Regions from separate parts of the Diaphorobacter oryzae DSM 22780 genome, predicted to be linked through region 2. Evidence: predicted binding sites of a transcription regulator. Region 2 holds the regulator's gene; the other holds the start of a gene.
What was found. The regulator sigma-54, encoded in region 2, starts transcription at its own class of promoters, with help from an activator protein. The targets are predictions, from matches to a motif close to TGGCANGNAANCTGCTTT.
Positions count from the first base shown of each region.

Region 1: BP68_RS03955 (pilin) is a predicted target of sigma-54. The motif match lies at 3,019-3,036, and genes of this name have one in related genera.

Region 1 covers NZ_JCANUL010000002.1:150,449-159,945, reverse strand. Annotated here, with positions in the region: gene moaC (cyclic pyranopterin monophosphate synthase MoaC) at 56-553, shown strand; gene BP68_RS03965 (pilin) at 899-1,417, opposite strand; gene BP68_RS03960 (TfpX/TfpZ family type IV pilin accessory protein) at 1,513-2,343, opposite strand; gene BP68_RS03955 (pilin) at 2,430-2,957, opposite strand; gene BP68_RS03950 (FHA domain-containing protein) at 3,286-3,930, opposite strand; gene BP68_RS03945 (Stp1/IreP family PP2C-type Ser/Thr phosphatase) at 3,989-4,795, opposite strand; gene BP68_RS03940 (hypothetical protein) at 4,792-5,880, opposite strand; gene sucD (succinate--CoA ligase subunit alpha) at 6,102-6,995, opposite strand; gene sucC (ADP-forming succinate--CoA ligase subunit beta) at 7,013-8,173, opposite strand; gene argC (N-acetyl-gamma-glutamyl-phosphate reductase) at 8,348-9,280, shown strand; gene dprA (DNA-processing protein DprA) at 9,388-9,497, opposite strand, start outside.
Region 2 covers NZ_JCANUL010000002.1:318,760-328,256, forward strand. Annotated here, with positions in the region: gene BP68_RS04700 (SPOR domain-containing protein) at 1-205, shown strand, start outside; gene BP68_RS04705 (thiol:disulfide interchange protein DsbA/DsbL) at 263-919, shown strand; gene lptA (lipopolysaccharide transport periplasmic protein LptA) at 1,075-1,722, shown strand; gene lptB (LPS export ABC transporter ATP-binding protein) at 1,731-2,519, shown strand; gene BP68_RS04720 (RNA polymerase factor sigma-54) at 2,572-4,146, shown strand; gene BP68_RS04725 (IPTL-CTERM sorting domain-containing protein) at 4,369-8,766, shown strand; gene BP68_RS04730 (methyl-accepting chemotaxis protein) at 8,852-9,497, opposite strand, start outside.

The sequences.
Region 1 (9,497 bases), 170 kb from region 2:
CGTATGATGCCCCGGCCCTGCGAATGTTTCGCGCCCGCTTGTAATCCCGCCCGCCATGACCACACCCACCTCCCCGCTGACCCACTTCGACGCCCAAGGCCAGGCCCACATGGTGGACGTGGGCGCCAAACCCGCCACGCACCGCACCGCCATCGCCACCGGCCGCATAGCGATGCAGCCCGCCACCCTGGCTCTGATCGAATCCGGTACGGCCAAGAAGGGCGACGTGCTGGGCGTGGCCCGCATCGCCGGCATCATGGCTGCCAAAAAGACCAGCGAGCTGATCCCGCTGTGCCACCCCCTGGCCCTGACCCGCGTGGCCGTGGAGTTTGAACTACTGCCAGCCGACAACGCCGTGCAATGCACGGCCACCGTGGAAACCGTGGGGCCTACCGGCGTGGAGATGGAGGCCCTGACCGCCGTGCAGGTGGCGCTGCTCACCATTTACGACATGTGCAAGGCGGCGGACAAGCGGATGGTGATGGAGGGGGTGCGGGTGCTGGAGAAGCACGGGGGAAAGTCGGGAAGCTGGGTGCAAGCGCCTGCGTCCTAGCAACAGCGCCGCTGCAACGCCCGGAAGGGCCGCCCCCGGCCTATTGCTAAGGACAATGCATGCCCCAGTATAGGATAGGCGACACGGAGCAAGACAGAGCAGTAACCGTGGCTATCGCAAGCACTTGCACGCAACAGACCACCCGAAGCAGGAAGGCGCAACAAGCGAGGGACCGACTCAATGTTTAGAGGGGAATCGCTCTATTCGTTTGAACTACGGGCACATGTGCCAAGCAAAGCAGGGCCGTCATTGACGAACCACCAACCGGCTGCCAAATCAGCCTCCTTGCCCCGACTCTGGGCCCTGGCCGTGTGAAGCACATTACTTGTGTGTCAATCGTGCATTTCAGCGGCATTCCGCTGGTGCGTACTTAGCCGGCAGCGTACCCAGGCCCGTGGACAAACCACGGCCACCTGCCGTCGCCCTGGTAGTAGAGGCACAGGCCCAGTCAATAGCGCCCGTAACACCGGGAATCAGTTGAGCTTTCTGGACATTGGGCGTGAAAATCAACGTTTTGCCCTGTGCATCAGCAGGCAAGCCAGCAGCAGCTCCACCACTGGTCACTGTCACCACACCCAGGGTGGCGTGAATTTGCACATTGCCGACAAACTTTGATTGCTTTTCCGTCACCGGTCGGGCGTTGTATTCGGTGGCCATGCCCGTCACACCTGCCACACCGCCTGCCTGGAAGGCTTCAGTGACTGCCGCCTTGGCAGAAGTGCCAGCGACCATCATCTCCGTGACCTTCGCCCGGACAGTGTAGTCTTGGTAAGCGGGCAGCGCGATAGCAGCCAGAATGCCGATGATGGCCACCACGATCATCAACTCGATCAAGGTAAAGCCCTGTTGCAGGGGTTTCTTCATGGTGCGCGCCCTCCGATTGCATAACAGGCCAACTGCATGAGGCCTTCGCTTTGTAACAGCAAGAAACCTGCCAGCCTGGATTCTGCTCCTTGTACTCAAGGCCTGGCAGCAAAGCCATCTACTGGCGCATAGCCGACGATACGGCCCTGCACATCCAGCAACGCCACCCAGTCTTTGGTGTAGCGACTGGTCAGTGGCAGGTAGTTCAGCTGCGCGGCAGACAGTCCCGAGTCGGACACAGCGGCTTGCAAGGTAGCAGCATCTTGCGGGCGCCGCTGCAGGAGGTCGGGTAGAGGCTGGGCGCGCGCCTGCAAGGCGGCTTGCGCCTCGCTCCAGGGCTGCCACCAGCCGGGGCGCATGGCGGGGGAAATGCCAGCCAAGCTCAGGTCGACGCTGGTGAAATACTCCTCGCTGCTGGCAGCCTTGCGCGTGCCCACCTGCCGCACGCCCCACCATGGCAAGGTTTGCAGCCCCTCCGGCGCCTGCGCCAGGGCTTCGGCATCGACCTCATTGGCAGTGACGACGACGAGCCGATCGGTTTCAAACGCCAGCACCACTGGGCGCGCAGCCCATAGGGTGTGCAGGCCATACAGCAGCGCGGCCACTTGGACCAACCCCACTAAGCCCAGGTCCACCCAACGCTCGCGCGCCGATTTGCGGGGGCTGGCCAAAATTAAGGTCAACAGCGGGCCACATACCGCGTCCACCCCCAGCAGCAACACAAAGACTGCCCCCACCCCCAACATGGCCTGAAACGGCGGTGGGTACAGCACCCCAAACACAAACAGGGCGCACGCCGCCGCCGCCAGCATCGACAGCAACGCGTGGCGCGCCGCAAAGCGCAGTGCAAACCGCCAACGGTACAGGCGGGGCATGAGGGGGGCAGACGCACTTACAATGCCAGCTTCATCTGTGTAGTCGACCATCCATTTATCCAAAAAAGGGCGCCGAATGCGCCCTTTTTACTGTTACCGCACTGTACCGGGAAGCCCCGATACAAATCTGTGGCTGATTAACGGCACTCAGAAGGAGCGTACTTGGCGGGCATAGGGTCGGTGGCAGCTGCAGCAGCCAAACCACGCGCGCCAGCGGTTGTAGCAGTAGAAGAAGTGCATGCCCAATCAATGGCACCCGTTACGCCATCAGCCAGAGCGGCGCCTTGCACGTTGGGCGTGAACAGCAGGTTCTTGCCACGCGCCTCGGTGGGCAAGCCAGCGTTGGCAGTGGTGTCGCTGGTCACAGTAACTTGTCCAGTGGTGCCGTCGATCGCAATAGCCGAAACCACCTTCGATGTTTTTTCCGCAGCCGGGCGGGCTGCGTATTCTGTGGCCGCAGCAGTAACACCGGCAAGGCTGTCGGACTGGAATGCTTCGCTGACAAGAGCCTTGGGCGACGTAGCAGCAATCACCATTTCAGACACCTTGGCACGCACGGTGTAGTCCTGATACGCCGGCAGAGCCACGGCAGCCAGAATACCGATGATGGCCACCACGATCATCAGTTCGATCAGGGTGAAACCCTTTTGCAGAGTGTGCTTCATAAATTCCTCCTCGGATTAAGGTGATAAGGCCCACAGAAGACACCTGCGGGTTATCTGTGCTTGAGCAGCTTCCATGCCAGCTCTTGTTTGCAACAGAACGTTTCGATCTGAGGTTTTTTTCACTGGCAAATGTCAACGCACAGTTACATGGAATGCAGCCAGAACACACGAGGACACATTTGTCACTCTTGAATGTTCGATTGAGGGGAAGTGTGACGTTTAACGCCGACATGCCTTGCGCTCGACCACTGTCGCAGGTTCTGGCGGCTTCGCGCTCAAGCGCCCAATACAGCGGGCGCCCCCCAGACCAGCGGTCCCTAGCAAAAACCTACCCCTGCACGAACTCCATTTCGGTACTGGCCAGGGCGATACGGTCGCCACTCTTGAGGGATACAGGGTCAGCACCGACTGGCGCACCGTTAAGCAGAGGGAAGTCCCCCCCCTCCACATGGGCCAGCACGAAGCCATGGTGCCGCTTGGTGATGGAGGCCACAGCCACGCCGGGCTTGCCGATGGTGGTGACCACCTTGGTCAGCGCGACCTCGCGGCCGGCGGCGGGGCCGGTCACCACGCGCACGGCGGCGCTCAGGATGGCGGGCGCAGGCATGGGCGTCGCTGTCACGGGGCGAAGCGGCGGCAGCATGCCGGGCTTGAAGAGCATGGTCTTCTCGTAGTCATGTCCCGGCTCTTCGTGCAGGAAGCGGATCTTGTACTTGCCCACCTCCACCGTGTCACCATTGCGCAGCGCCTGGCGCTTGACGGATGCGCCGTTCACGTAGGTGCCGTTGGTGCTGCCCAGGTCCTCCACGTCCACCTCGTCGCCGGTCATCACGAACACCGCGTGTTCGCCGCTGACGGCCAGGTTGTCGATGACCACATCGTTGTATGGCCGGCGGCCCACCGTCGTGCGCTCCTTGGTGAGCGGAACCTCTTTGATGACGACACCGTCAATCGACACGACCATTCTGGGCATGATCCATCTTCCTTCTTCGTATGTACTAACCGTAGCTGAACAGTAGCAAGTTTCGGGCTCAGGCCGTTCCCAGCAGGCGGGACACCAGGCCGCGCCTTTTGTCCTGCGCGCTGGCCTGCACGAGCAGCACGCTGATGTTGTCCCGCCCGCCCATGGCATTGGCCATGGCCACCATGCGTTCGGCCTTGTCTGGCAGCGCAATGGGCATGCGGGCCAGATCGGCCAGGTCGTCGTCGCCCAGCATGTCGGTCAGGCCATCCGAGCAGAGGATGAACAGGTCTTGCGGCTCCACCTGGAACTCGTTGATCTCGATGTGCACCGTCACATCCACGCCCAGCGCCCGGGTAACCAGGTTGCGCTGCCCCGACGCGGCGGCCTCGGCCGGGGTCAGCAGGCCGGAATCGATCTGCTCCTGCAGCCAGGAGTGGTCGCGCGTGATCTGCCGCAGCACGCCCGCGCGCAAGCGGTAGCAGCGCGAATCGCCAATGTGGCCCAGGATGAGCCGATCTCCACGGAACACGCCCACGACCAGCGTGGTGCCCATGCCCAGGTACTGCGGATTGGCAAGCGATGCGCCCAGAATGGCGTGATTGGCGTTGTCCACGCAGGCTGCCAGGGCGTGACGGACGTCCGCCGTCTGAACATCGGCACCTTCACCCTCCAGCCACCGGGCCATCTCGGTGCCGATGTAGGTCGTGGCCATGCCGCTGGCCACTTCGCCGGCGCTGTAGCCGCCCATGCCGTCGGCCAGTATCGCCAGCTGGACGGCCTCATGGATGGCAACGGCGTCTTCATTGTTGGAGCGCACGCGCCCCGTATCCGTCAGCGCGCAAAACTCGTAACTCAGCATCGGCAGAGGTTTCATAGGACACCCAAGGACCCGCTACGCGCCGAGGCTCCGGATGGCACAGGCATTTCGATGACCGTCGGCTGAAAGTCAGCCGTGTCGCCGTCGGATGCGCCGTGCTCCACGCAGGGTTCCGCATCATAGACGACACTTTCCGTTGCGCGGTGCTCCATAGGCACAGCCATGACTTGCCCGCGCTGATGCACTGTAGGGGGCCGTTGGACATTGGCTTGAAGCCGGCCCTCGCTTTGCTCCAGACTGGACGTTGCCGGCATGTCACCGGCCGCATTCGGGAGCGTGGCGGAAGCAGCCGGCGGGGTTCTGGCCCTCACCAGGGCATGCTGAATCTCTCGCACCCGCTGGTAGCCTGCACGGGCCGGCCCATGCGTGTCGTCGCGCTTGAGGACATGCTTGAACACCTTCCTGGCCTTGGTCAGTTCGCGCTTGCGTTCGAAGTCCAGCGCCAGATTGCACAGGTTGTCCAAAAGCTCCGGCGACGTGGGCAGCACGCGAAACAGCCCGAAGGCCTGCTCCAGCTGGCCCTGGCCCTGCAGAACCAGACCGTGCATGCGCTGCCTGTCATGCTCCGGACGGCCACCATGCGCCCTGGCATGCACCACGACGGGCTGATGCACAGCCCACACCCCGAGCAGGCACAGCACCAGCATGCCAACGGGAAAGGCCAAGGGGAGCCAGAGCCCGCGCCACAGCAGCAACGCTTGCACCACGAAGGCTGCGCAGACGAAGGCCACCAGCCAGGCCCCAGAGGCGCGGCTGGGCGCACGCGGCCCCAGCGCCATAGCATAGAGCGCCGCGCACAGCGCCAGAAACCAGGTGCACGCCTGAGCCCAATCCGGTTGAGCGGGTGGGCTGCCCGCGCCCATCAGGCCGCCCGTAGTACGCAGCAGCACCTCGTCCAGTACCTGGATGACATTCGTGAGGGCATAAATGAGCACCAGGACGCAGGCAACCCCTAGCGGCACCCACCGTTTTGCTCCTCCCTCTGCTTGGCGACCCACCCTGACGATATGCACCGGCTGCTGACCTGTTGTGTTGACATGCGATCCACCTGTCAAAGCAATTCGCGCGCCGAGGAGTGGCATGGCGGCAACCCAGTGGTGCCGCCGTTCCGGGACGGCCACGATCAACGGCCTTGTCATTTACAGCAAGCACCACGCCTTGATGCTGCCATTTTTGTCACACATACTTTATGTCTCAGGACGGCCTCGTGAATAGGCCTTTCGGAAACGAAAAACGCCAGCCTGATGCCAGGCTGGCGTTTTGCAGGAATTCCGGGACGGGGGCTCGCCCCCGTGCCAACGAATTACAGCAGGCCCTTGAGGATGCGGCCCATCTCGGAAGGATTGCGCGTGATCTTGAAGCCGCACTCTTCCATGATGGCCAGCTTGGCATCGGCCGTGTCGGCGCCGCCGGAGATCAGCGCGCCGGCGTGGCCCATGCGCTTGCCGGGAGGGGCCGTCACGCCAGCGATGAAGCCCACGATAGGCTTCTTCATGTTGGCCTTGCACCATAGGGCCGCCTCGGCTTCGTCGGGGCCGCCGATCTCGCCGATCATGATCACGGCGTCGGTGTCGGGGTCATCGTTGAAGGCCTTCATCACGTCGATGTGCTTCAGGCCGTTGATGGGGTCACCACCAATGCCGACGGCCGACGACTGGCCAATGCCCAGCTCGGACAACTGCGCCACGGCTTCGTAGGTCAGCGTGCCGGAGCGGCTCACCACGCCCACGCGGCCCTTCATGTGGATGTGGCCGGGCATGATGCCGATCTTGATCTCGTCGGGCGTGATCAGGCCGGGGCAGTTGGGGCCCAGCAGCAGCGTACGCTTGCCGCCCGCGGCTTCCTTGGCATTCATCTTGTTGCGCACTTCCAGCATGTCGCGCACCGGAATGCCCTCGGTGATGCAGATCGCCAGATCCAGGTCAGCTTCCACGGCTTCCCAGATGGCGGCGGCCGCGCCTGCCGGAGGCACGTAGATCACGGAAACCGTGGCGCCCGTGTCCTTGGCGGCGTCCTTGACGGAGCCGTAGATTGGGATGTCGAAGATCTTTTCGCCGGCCTTCTTGGGGTTCACGCCCGCCACGAAGCAGTTCTTGCCGTTCGCATACTCCTGGCATTTTTCCGTGTGGAACTGGCCGGTCTTGCCGGTAATGCCCTGGGTGATGACCTTGGTGTCCTTGTTGATGTAAATCGACATGTTTTTCTCTCCAGGGCTTAACGGACGGCTTCGACGATCTTCGTGGCCGCTTCGGCCATGGTGTCGGCGCTGATGATGGGCAGGCCGGATTCGGCCAGCATCTTCTTGCCCAGCTCTTCGTTCGTGCCCTTCATGCGCACGACCAGCGGCACCTGCAGGTTCACGGCCTTGCAGGCAGTGATCACGCCGGTGGCGATGGTGTCGCACTTCATGATGCCGCCGAAGATGTTGACCAGGATGCCCTTGACCTTGGGGTTCTTGAGCATGATCTTGAAGGCTTCGGTGACCTTCTCGGGGGTGGCGCCGCCGCCCACGTCCAGGAAGTTGGCCGGCTCGCCGCCGAACAGCTTGATGGTGTCCATGGTGGCCATGGCCAGGCCGGCACCGTTCACCAGGCAGCCGATGTTGCCGTCCAGGCTGATGTAGGCCAAGTCGAACTTGGAGGCCTCGACTTCCGCCGGATCTTCCTCGTCCAGGTCGCGCAGGGCCACGATCTCGGGGTGGCGGAACAGGGCGTTGGAGTCGAAGTTGAACTTGGCGTCCAGGGCGATGATGTTGCCCTTGGAGTCGCGGTTCAGGGGGTTGATTTCCACCAGGGCGGCATCGGTGTCCATGTAGCACTTGTAGAGCTTTTGGCACACGTCGATGAATTGCGCCACGGAATCGGCGGGCATGCCGATTCCCTTGGCCAGCTCTTCACCGTTGGCCTGCGTGAAGCCAGCCAGCGGGTCCACCAGCACGGTGATGATTTTTTCGGGCGTGGAATGGGCCACTTCCTCGATGTCCATGCCGCCTTCGCTGGAGGCGATGAAGGCCACCTTCTGCGTGCCGCGATCGGTCACGGCAGACAGGTAGTACTCCTGCTGGATGTCGGCGCCGTCCTCGATGTACAGGCGGCGGACCTTCTGGCCTTCGGGGCCGGTCTGGTGCGTGACCAGTTGCATGCCCAGGATGTCGCTGGCGCGTGCCTTCACGTCGTCGATGGTCTTGGCGACCTTCACGCCGCCGCCCTTGCCGCGGCCGCCGGCGTGGATCTGCGCCTTCACGACCCACACGGGGCCGCCGAGCTTTTGTGCGGCTTCCACGGCTTCCTGCACCGTGAAAGCGGGAATGCCGCGCGGAACGGGCACGCCGAAACTGCGCAAGATTTCCTTGCCTTGGTATTCGTGAATCTTCATGAGGTCTGTCTCTCTCAGGGGAAGGATGGTGTTTACCCGTTCAGCCGAAGAGCGGAAATCCGACCACAGGCCCGGGGCATGGCAGCCGGCAACTGTATCATGCTGCGACGCACCATTCATGTGGTTATAACTTACACCCGGGCAGGCCCATGCCGCCCGGGCAGGAGCTTTTCCATGCCCAAGGTCTTTATTGATGGCGAGGCAGGCACCACCGGCCTGCAGATTCGTGAACGCTTGCAGGCCATGCCCCAGGTCGAACTGGTCAGTATCGCCCCCGAGCTGCGCAAGGATCCCGCGGCCAAGCGCGACCTGATCGCAGGCGTCGACTTGGTCGTGCTGTGCCTGCATGACGATGCCGCACGCGACACCTCGGCCCTGGTGGATGCCATCACCGCCGAGACCGGCAAGGCCATCAAGATCATCGACGCCTCCACGGCCCACCGCACGGCGCACGGCTGGGTCTTCGGCTTTCCCGAACTGGCCGCCGGCCAGCTCGAGGCGGTGCGCGGCGCCACGCGCGTGAGCAACCCCGGCTGCTACGCCACGGGCGCCATCGCGCTGCTGCGCCCGCTGGTCGATGCCGGCCTGGTGCCGGCCGACCACCCGCTGGCCCTGCCGTCGGTGAGCGGTTACTCGGGCGGCGGCCGAACGATGATCGAGGCCTACGAACAAGGCCAGGCCGCGCCGTTCGAGCTGTATGCGCTGGGCCTGTCGCACAAGCATCTGCCCGAAATCATGAAGTACACCGGGCTCACGCGCCGGCCCATCTTCGTGCCGGCCGTGGGCAACTTCCGCCAGGGCATGCTGGTGCAGCTGCCGCTGCACCTGGACCTGCTGCCCGGCGCGCCCAAGGCCTCCGACCTGCACGACGCCCTGGCCGCCCACTACGCCCGCAGCAACACGCCCGAGCAGTGGGTCAAGGTGCTACCCCCCACCGAGGACGGCAAGCTCGACGCCCTGGCGCTGAACGACACCAACCAGCTCGAACTGCGCGTGTTCGCCAACGAGAACTACCGCCACGCCGTGCTGGTGGCGCGCCTGGACAACCTGGGCAAGGGTGCCAGCGGTGCCGCGGTGCAGAACCTGAAGCTGATGCTCGGGCTGTAAACAGCAAAAACCATAGCTGTTCGCGCTTGCACACAGCCAGTTTCAGATAGAAAACCACCTGAAATCAGCAACTGGCAACCGCTGGCAGCTCTCTTTTCAGCAGCACCTCAGCCCCTGCCCATGCGCTGAAACAGCCCGCCGGGCAGCCGCGCCACCTGGCCGTCGAGTTCCAGCTCCAGCAGCCGCACCTGCAGCGTCGCGGCATCCATGCCGGTGC
Region 2 (9,497 bases):
CCGCACCCAGCAGGACGCCGACGCGCAGCGCGCCAAGCTGGCCATGCTGGGCTGGGAGGCCCGCGTGAGCGAGCGCGAGCAAAACGGCCGCACGGTGTTCCGCGTGCGCGTGGGCCCGTTCGCCAAGCGCGACGATGCCGAATCGCTGAAGGAGAAACTTGACGGCGCGGGCGTCGAGGCCGCGCTGGTGCGGGTGCAGCGCTGAACTTTTCCCCGGGCTGATGCTCACAACCCTCCATACCGTCCTAGGAGTGTCCATTACATGAAACGCCGTGAGTTTTCCCTGTCCGCCGCCTCGGCGGCTGCCGCCACCGCCCTGAGCCTGCCCGTGGCCGCGCCCGCGCTGGCGCAGGCGCGCCAGTTCAAGGAAGGCAAGGACTACGTCAAGCTGGGCAAGCCCGTGGCGCCCGACGCGCCGGCCGGCAAGATCGAGGTGGTCGAGTTCTTCTGGTACAGCTGCCCCCACTGCAACACCTTCGAGCCCGCGCTGGAGGCCTGGATGAAGGCCGCTCCCAAGGACCTGCAGATCCGCCGCGTGCCGGTGGCCTTCAACGCCAGCTTCGTGCCGCAGCAAAAGCTGTACTTCGCCCTCGAAGGCATGGGCAAGCTGCCGGAGCTGCATGCCAAGGTGTTCCGCGCCGTACATGTGGAGCGCCAGCCGCTGAACAAGGACGAGCTGATCTTCGACTGGATCGGCAAGCAGGGCGCGGACGTGGCCAAGTTCAAGGAGGTCTACAACTCCTTCACCGTCTCCAACCAGGCGCGCAAGGCCGTGCAGATGCAGGAGGCCTACCAGGTGGAGGGCGTGCCCTCCATGGGCGTGGCCGGCCGCTACTACACCGACGGCACCATGGCCGGCAACATGCAGAACGTGCTGCAGGTCGTCGAATACCTGGCGGGGCTGGCGCGCAAGGGCTGAGGCTTTTGCGCGGCCTGGCCGGCTGCACCGCACGAGGCGCGCCCCGGTGGCGCGCCTTTTTTTTCGTCCCCGCGCGGGCCCGGCGCGACCATCGTGGCAAAGTGCCGCTGGCGATGCCCATCGCGTCAGTACAATGACCGCAAGATTCGTGCCCTATGAGAACTCGACTGCCCTCCCTCCTTTTGCTCGGCGCCCTGGCATTGGCCCTGTCGTCGGGTGCGCACGCCGAGAAGGCCGATCGCAACAAGCCCATGAACATCGAGGCCGACGCGCTGCGCCACGATGAGCTCAAGCAGACCAGCGTGTTCACCGGCCGCGTGGTCATGACCAAGGGCACCATCGTGCTGCGCGGCACGCAGCTGGAGGTGCGCCAGGATGCCGACGGCTTCCAGTACGGCGTGGTGACGGCCGAGCCGGGCAAGCGCGCCTTCTTCCGCCAAAAGCGCGACACCCCGCCGGGTGCGCCCGACGAGTTCGTCGAGGGCGAGGGCGAGGTCATCGAATACGACGGCCGCGCCGACAACGTGAAGTTCATCCGCCGCGCCGAGCTGCGCCGCTATCGCGAGGCACAGCTCACCGACGAGCTAGCGGGCGCGCTCATCGTCTACAACAACCTCACGGACGTGTTCACCGTGGACGGGCAGAAGGCGGCTCCTGCCGGCTCCAGCGCGGGCACGCCGGGCGGCCGGGTGCGCGCCGTGCTCTCGCCCAAGGAGCCCGCCGTGGGCAAGGCCCCCGCGCCCGTGCGCACCGAACCGCCGGTGCTGCGCCCGAGCACCAGCCTGGGCGGCGGCGCCAAGTGAGCGCGGCCGTGAGCGCAGCGCGCGTGTCTGCCGCGCCCCAGGAGGCGCGCGAGGGTGTCAGCCGGCTGGAGGCGCTGCACCTGGAGAAGTCCTACGGCAGCCGCAAGGTGGTCAAGGACGTGTCGGTGGTCGTGCAAAAGGGCGAGGTGGTCGGCCTGCTGGGCCCCAATGGCGCGGGCAAGACCACGTCGTTCTACATGATCGTGGGCCTGGTGCCCTGCGACGGCGGGCAGATCAGCATCGACGGTCAGACCGTCACCCACATGCCCATCCACCGGCGCTCGCGCCTGGGGCTGTCCTACTTGCCGCAGGAGGCCTCCATCTTCCGCAAGCTCAACGTGGAAGACAACGTGCGCGCCGTGCTGGAGCTGCAACGGGACGCCGACGGGCGGCCGCTGGCACGCGCCGAGGTCGAGCGCCGGCTCACGGAGCTGCTGGAGGAGCTGCGCGTGCAGCACCTGCGCAAGTCGCCGGCGCTGGCACTGTCGGGCGGCGAGCGCCGCCGCGTGGAGATCGCCCGGGCGCTGGCCACGCAGCCGCGCTTCATCCTGCTGGACGAGCCCTTCGCGGGCATCGACCCGATCGCCGTGATCGAGATCCAGCGCATCATCGGTTTCCTGAAGGCGCGCGGCATCGGCGTCCTGATCACCGACCACAACGTGCGCGAGACGCTGGGCATCTGCGACCACGCCTTCATCATCAGCGACGGCCATGTGCTCGCGCAGGGCACGCCGTCGGACATCGTCGACAACGCGGAAGTGCGCCGGGTCTATCTGGGCGAGCACTTCCGCATGTGAGAGTGATGGGCCGCCACCGCACGACGCAGGCACGGGCAGCGGGCGGCAGGCCATGAAGCCCAGCCTGTCACTGCGCGTTTCGCAGCACCTGGCGCTCACGCCGCAGCTGCAGCAGTCGATCCGCCTGCTCCAGCTCTCGACGCTGGAGCTGGCCCAGGAGGTCGAGCAGATGCTCGACGACAACCCCTTCCTGGAGCGCACGGCCGAGGAGGCGCCGCGCGAGGAGTTCGGCCTGGCGCAGGCCGACACCCCCGTGAGCGAGGACGACCGGCGGGTCGATGATGCTGCTTATTCAATAGCTGGTGACGCTCATTCCACGGGCTCTGAGGCCCAAAATGATGCCGAAACCTCCGCCCCCGCCGAGGCCCCCGACTGGGAGGGCGACGGCACGGTGGACATGGCGCCCGACGACAGCGAATGGGGCGGCGACGCGCCCGCGCGCAGCGGCGGCGACGGCGACGAGACCGATGCCACCGAGCTGGCCCGCAGCCACGAGTCGCTCACCGCTTTCCTGCACCGCCAGGCCCTGGCGCTGCGCCTGTCCGAGCTGGACATGGCCGCGCTGCGCTTTCTCATCGAATCGCTGAACGACGACGGCTACCTGGACGAGCCGCTGGAATCCCTGGCCGCCAGCCTGGCCGGTGCCGAAGACCCCGAGCAGCTCGAGGAGCTGGTGCACCGCTTCACCGTCGCCCTGCGCCTGCTGCAAAGCCTGGAGCCCGCGGGCGTGGGCGCGCGGGGGCTGGCGGAATGCCTCACGCTGCAGCTGCGCGCCATGGACCAGGACGAGGAGGGCGACCCCGCCGTGGTGCAGACGGCGCTGCGCATCTGCCAGCAGCCGCTGGAACTGCTGGCGCGGCGCGACGTGCGCCGCCTCACCCAGGCCTGCGGCGCCAGCGAGGAGGCCACGCGCGCCGCCATGGCGCTCATCGCCCGCCTGGAGCCGCGTCCCGGCCGGCGCTTTGCCGACGTGGACCGCAACATCATCGTGCCCGACGTGATCGTCAAGAAGACCGGGCGCGGCGCGCAGCAGGCCTTCAGCGTGCAGCTCAACCCCGACGTGATGCCGCGCCTGCGCGTGCACGACATCTACGCCGGCGCCCTGCGTGGGCACAAGGGCGGCGGCAGCAAAGGCGACGGCCACCAGGGCCTGCAGCAGCGCCTGCAGGAGGCGCGCTGGTTCATCAAGAACATCCAGCAGCGCTTCGACACCATCCTGCGCGTGTCGCGCGCCATCGTGGAGCGGCAGAAGAACTTCTTCGTGCACGGCGAACTGGCCATGCGCCCGCTGGTGCTGCGCGACATCGCCGACGAGCTGGGCCTGCACGAGTCCACCATCAGCCGCGTGACCACGGCCAAGTACATGGCCACGCCGCAGGGCACGTTCGAGCTGAAGTACTTCTTCGGCTCGGGCCTGGGCACCGAGACGGGCGGCAACGCGTCGAGCACCGCGGTGCGCGCCCTCATCAAGCAGTTCGTCGCGGCCGAGAGCCCCCACAAGCCCCTGTCGGACAGCCAGATCGCCGAGATGCTCAAGGAGCAGGGCATCGAGTGCGCGCGCCGCACCGTCGCCAAATATCGCGAGGCCCTCAAGATCGCGCCGGCCAACCTGCGCAAGGCGCTGTAGGCCGTACGGCCGCCGCAGCGGCGTGTGGCGCGGCCGCCACAAAGGCGTCGCCACGGCTGCAAATTACCCAATTTCAGGGATGTTGCACAAAGCAACAAATGGCTAGGATGGCGCGGCAACGTCCCAATGCCCAGCCGGGTTCATGGGCGTTTTGGCCTGCAGCCCTTGCGTGGCAAGCGCTTGCAGCTATCAATTTTGATAATTCACCACGCCATGCCCCCTTTGTCACGGATTGCTGCCGTCGGCGCGCTGGTCTGCGCCGCCGCGCTGGCCCTGCCGCTTGCACAGGCCCGCGAGCTTGCGCCCATCGACGCACTGGGCAGCGCGCCCCTGGCCATCCAGCCCAAGGCCGCGGCCTTGCCCGCGAACGTGCAGAGCCTGTCGCGCGAGGAGCGGCTGGGCCTGCCTACCTTCGTGCAGCTGCGCCCCTCCAGCATGGCCAAGGCCGTGCCGGCCAGCCCGGTCGATGCCGCGCGGGCGCAACTCAAGGCGCTGGCGCCCTTGTACGGGGTCACCCCGCAAGAGGTGGATGCCGCCCCGCTGCACCATGTGCAGACCCTGCCGGGCGGCGCCAGCCTGGTGCGGCTGACCAACCAGCGCGACGGCATCGAGGTGTTCCGCGACCAGGCCACCGTGCTGCTCAACGCACAGTCACAGGCCACGGCCATCGGCGGCTACCTGGGCAGCACCGCGCCGGCGCCTGTCCTCAAGGCCGCGCCGGCCACGGGCCTGGGCGCCGCCGACGCCGTGGCCCGCGCCCTGCAGGACTATGGCTTTGACGCCGGCGTGGCCCTGCAATTGCAGATGGCCGCGCCGCCCACGCCGGGCGACACGGGCCCGTACCAGTGGTGGGCGCTGCCGGAAGGCGTGAGCGGCGCCGAGGGCGCCACGCTGCTGCAGCCCGCGCGCCTCAAGCCCGTGTGGTTCCGCCTGCCGCAGGGGCTGGTGAGCGCCTACTACGTGGAGCTGCGGGTGCGGGAAGACGGCGAGGAGCATGTCTACGCCTACGTGGTGGCCGCCGACGACGGCCGCCTGCTGCTGCGCCACAACCAGACCGCGCACCAGCATGACTACCGCGTGTTCGCCGACCCGACGCCGCCGTACACGCCCTGGCCCGGCGCCCAGAGTCGCAACGGCCTGCCCCATCCCACGGGCACGCCCGATGGCTATGCCTCGCCCCTGACGGCTGCCACTCTGGTGAACCTGCGCAACGCGCCGTTCTCCCAGAACGATCCCTGGCTGCCTGCCGGTGCCACGCAGACCCAGGGCAACAACGTGCACGCCTACGCCGACCTGACCGCGCCCGATGGCTGGAACGCCGGCGACCTCGTGGCCCCCACCACGGCGCCGGGCGTCTTCGACTACGCCTACAACCACGGCCAGACGCCGCTGGCGGACAACAACCAGATTGCGGCCTCGGTGGTCAACCTGTTCTACGCCACCAACTGGCTGCACGACTGGTTTTACGACGCGGGTTTCGACGAGGCCGCCGGCAATGCCCAGGCCAACAACTTCGGCCGCGGCGGCCTGGGTGGCGATGCCATGCACGCGCAGGCGCTGGACTACAGCGGCACCAACAACGCCAACATGGCCACCCCGGCCGACGGCGCGCCGCCGCGCATGCAGATGTACCGCTTCGTCAACGCTGCGCCGTCGCTGGCTGAATTGGTGTCACCGGCGAGCGTGGCAGGTTCTTACGGTGCCATGGGCGCGGTGTTTGGCCCGACGGGCTTTGACCTCACCGCAGAGGTGGTTGCGGCAGTCCCCGCTGACGGTTGCTCGGCCATCACCAACGGTGCAGCGCTGGGGGGCAAGATCGCCTTGATTGACCGGGGCGGCTGTGAGTACTCCCGCAAGGTTCTGAACGCACAGAACGTGGGGGCCGCGGGCGTGGTGGTGGTGAACAACGTGCCTGGAGCGCCCATCCGGATGGGCAGTGGCGCCTATGGGGACCAGGTCACCATCCCGTCCATTCACATTGCACAGGCCGATGGCACGGTGTGGCGCAATGCGGTGGGCACTGTCACGCTGCACATGAAGGACCTGGGCGCCGCCGAGCGCAGCAGCGCGCTGGACAACACCATCATCGCCCACGAATGGGGCCACTTCATCAGCAACCGCCTGATCGGCGACGCCAGCGGCCTGGGCAGCAACCACGCGCGCGGCCTGGGCGAGGGCTGGGGGGACTTCCATTCGCTGCTGATGATGGTCTCCGATGTCGACCGCAACCAGCCCGGCAATGGCAACTTTCAGGGGGTGTATGCCACCGGTGCCTATGCCCTGGGCAGTGTCGAGCCGCCGGCGCTGGATCCAGCCAACGCGGCGTACTACGGCATTCGCCGCTACCCCTATTCCACCGACCTGACCAAGAACCCGCTCACGCTCAAGCACATCACCGATGGCGTGGCCCTGCCCGCCACGGCGCCGAGCAATCCCGCTGCAGGGGGCAACAACGCCGAGGTGCACAACACGGGCGAGGTCTGGGCCAGCATGCTGTGGGAGTGCTATGCCAGCCTGCTCAACGCGCACCCCTTCCAGGAGGCGCAGGACCGCATGAAGAGGTATCTGGTGGCGGGCTACAAGCTCACCCCCGTCAACCCCACGCTAACCGAGGCGCGCGATGCGCTACTGGCCGCCGCTGGGGCCAACGGCCCGGCCGACTACCAGCGCTGCGCCGCGGCCTTCGCCAAGCGCGGCGCCGGCGCGTTTGCGCTGGTGCCCGACCGCTACTCCGCCACCAACGCCGGCGTGGTTGAGAGCTTCTCCACGGACGGTGCGCTGGTGATCGAGGGCCTGCAGCTGTCGATGATTGCGGCGCCGGCCCAGCGTTGCGACGCCGACGGCGTGCTCGACAGCGGCGAAACCGGGGGGCTCTCCATCACGCTGCGCAACCAGGGCTTCCAACCCGTCAGTGGCGCGCAGCTGACGCTCTCGGCCGACGTGGCCGGCGTGCAGTTCCCCGATGGCGTGCTGGCCGTGCCCCCTGTCGGTGCTGCTGGTGCGACGGTCACCGTCACGGCGCGCGTGCAACTGGCGGGCCTGACCGTGCCCGGCGGCACCCGCATCACCGCCAGCCTGACGCATGCCGGGCAGCCCGCGGGTGCGGTCACGGGCACGCTCGATATGCCGCTGCACCGCGATGAGCTGCCCGCGCGGCTGGCATCGGACGATGCCGAGGCACTGGTCAGCGCCATGGCGTTCGGCAGCAGCGTTGCAGGGCAGGAGGGCGCATGGGCCATGAAGCGCTACGGCGCGCAGGACCAGCGCTACGCGGGCAGCACGCCGGCGGCTATCGGCTCGCACTGGATGCGCACGCCTGTGCTTCAGGTGGCTGCCACGGGCGACTTCATCGTGTCGTTCAAGCACCGCTACCGCTTCGAGCAGTCCGACGGCATGAACTGGGATGGCGGCCAACTGATGGTCTCCACCAACGGCGGTCCCTGGGCCAGCGTGGCTGCAGCGGCCGCGGGCTACAACGGCACGGTGGATGGGGGTAGCGGCAATCCGGCCCAGGGCCAGCAGGCCTATGTGGGCCAGAGCGCCGGCTGGCCCGCCATGGCCACCACCACCGTCAACTTGGGCACTGCCTACGCCGGCCAGAGCGTGCGCCTGGCCTGGGTGGTGCACACCGACCCCGAAGTAGGCACCGAAGGCTGGGAGGTGGACGACATCGTCTTCACCGGCATCACCAACACGCCTTTCCCGCAGATCGTGAGCGATGCGCAGGCTTGCAACAGCATGACGGTCATGGCGGGTACGCCGCAGTCGACCCCCGTGAACACTGCCTTCGCGCAGCCGCTGCGCGTGCGCCTGCTGGATGCCGGCAACGCGCCCATGGTCGGCGTGGCGGTGGGCTTTATGGCGCCGGCGTCGGGCGCATCGGCCACGCTGACAAGCAGCACGGCGGTGACCGACGCCAATGGCGAGGCCTCCGTGGCCGTGACCGCCAACGGCACGCAGGGCAGCTACAGCGTGACCGCGACGGCCCTGGGGCGCAGCACCAGCTTTGCGCTGCGCAACACCGCCGCGCCCGTGGGCACGGGCGGTGGCGGCGGCGGCGGGGCGCTGTCCATCAGCGGCCCATCGCCCAACGGCCAGGGCACCGTGACCGCCACGGTGCAGTCGGCCACCACGCCGCTGACCGCGCAGGCCTATTTCTCGCAGGCGCTGTTTGCCAGCGAGGCCGGGGCCGGTGCGCCCGCCATGGCGGGCTACCGCTTCCCGTACGGGCTGATGGGCTTTGCGCTGGAGAACGTGGGCGTGGGCAATGCCGTCACGCTGCGCATCCAGTACCCCGGCCCGGTGCCCAGCGGGGCCGAGTACTGGAAGTACGGCCGCACCACGCCCGCCGGCGCGCCGCACTGGCACCAGATTCCCATGACGCTGGTGGGTGGTGCCGGCTCGAGCACCATCGAAATCACGCTGGCCGATGGCGGCGTGGGCGATTCCGATGCGCGGCCCGACGGCACCATCACCGACCCCGGCGGCCTGCGCGTGCTGGCCGCGCCCCTGCCCGGACCGGGCGGCGCGGCGGCCATCCCGGCGCTGTCGCCCATCGCGCTGGCCCTGCTGGCGGCGGGCCTGGGGCTGCTGGGCTGGCGCCGCAGGTTTATGAGGTAAAAGTGGCTGTAGCGCTTGTCTGATAAGCGCTAATAGCTATCAATGTGGGAGCATTTGGCGTGGGCGCATGGGCCCACGCTCCTGCTCAGCCCAGCAGCCGCTGCGCCTCCGTGCCCTGCGGCAGCTTGAAGCCCGCAACCACCTCGGCCAGGTCGTGGGCCTGCTGCTGCAGCGACTGAGCGGCGGCGGTGGCCTCTTCCACCAGGGCGGCGTTCTGCTGCGTGGCCTGGTCCATCTGCGACACGGCGTCGCCCACCTCGGCGATGCCCGTGCTCTGCTCCTGGCTGGCGGTGCTGATCTCGGCCACGATGGCGCTGACGCGGCGGATGCTCTGCTCCACCTGCTGCATGGTCTGGCCCGCGTCCTGCACCAGGCGGCTGCCGGCGTCCACCTGTTGCACCGAATCGTCGATCAGCGCCTTGATCTCCTTGGCCGCCGTGGCGCTGCGCTGGGCGAGCTGGCGCACCTCGGTGGCCACCACGGCAAAGCCGCGGCCCTGTTCGCCGGCGCGCGCGGCCTCCACGGCCGCGTTGAGCGCCAGGATGTTGGTCTGGAAGGCGATGCCATCGATCACGCTGATGATGTCCTCGATCTTGCGCGAGGAGCCGTGGATGCCGCCCATGGTCTGCACCACCTGCTGCACGACGGCGCCGCCCTGGCTGGCCACCTGCGAGGCCTGGTGCGCCAGCTGGTTGGCCTGCTGGGCGTTGGCCGCGTTCTGCTGCACCGTG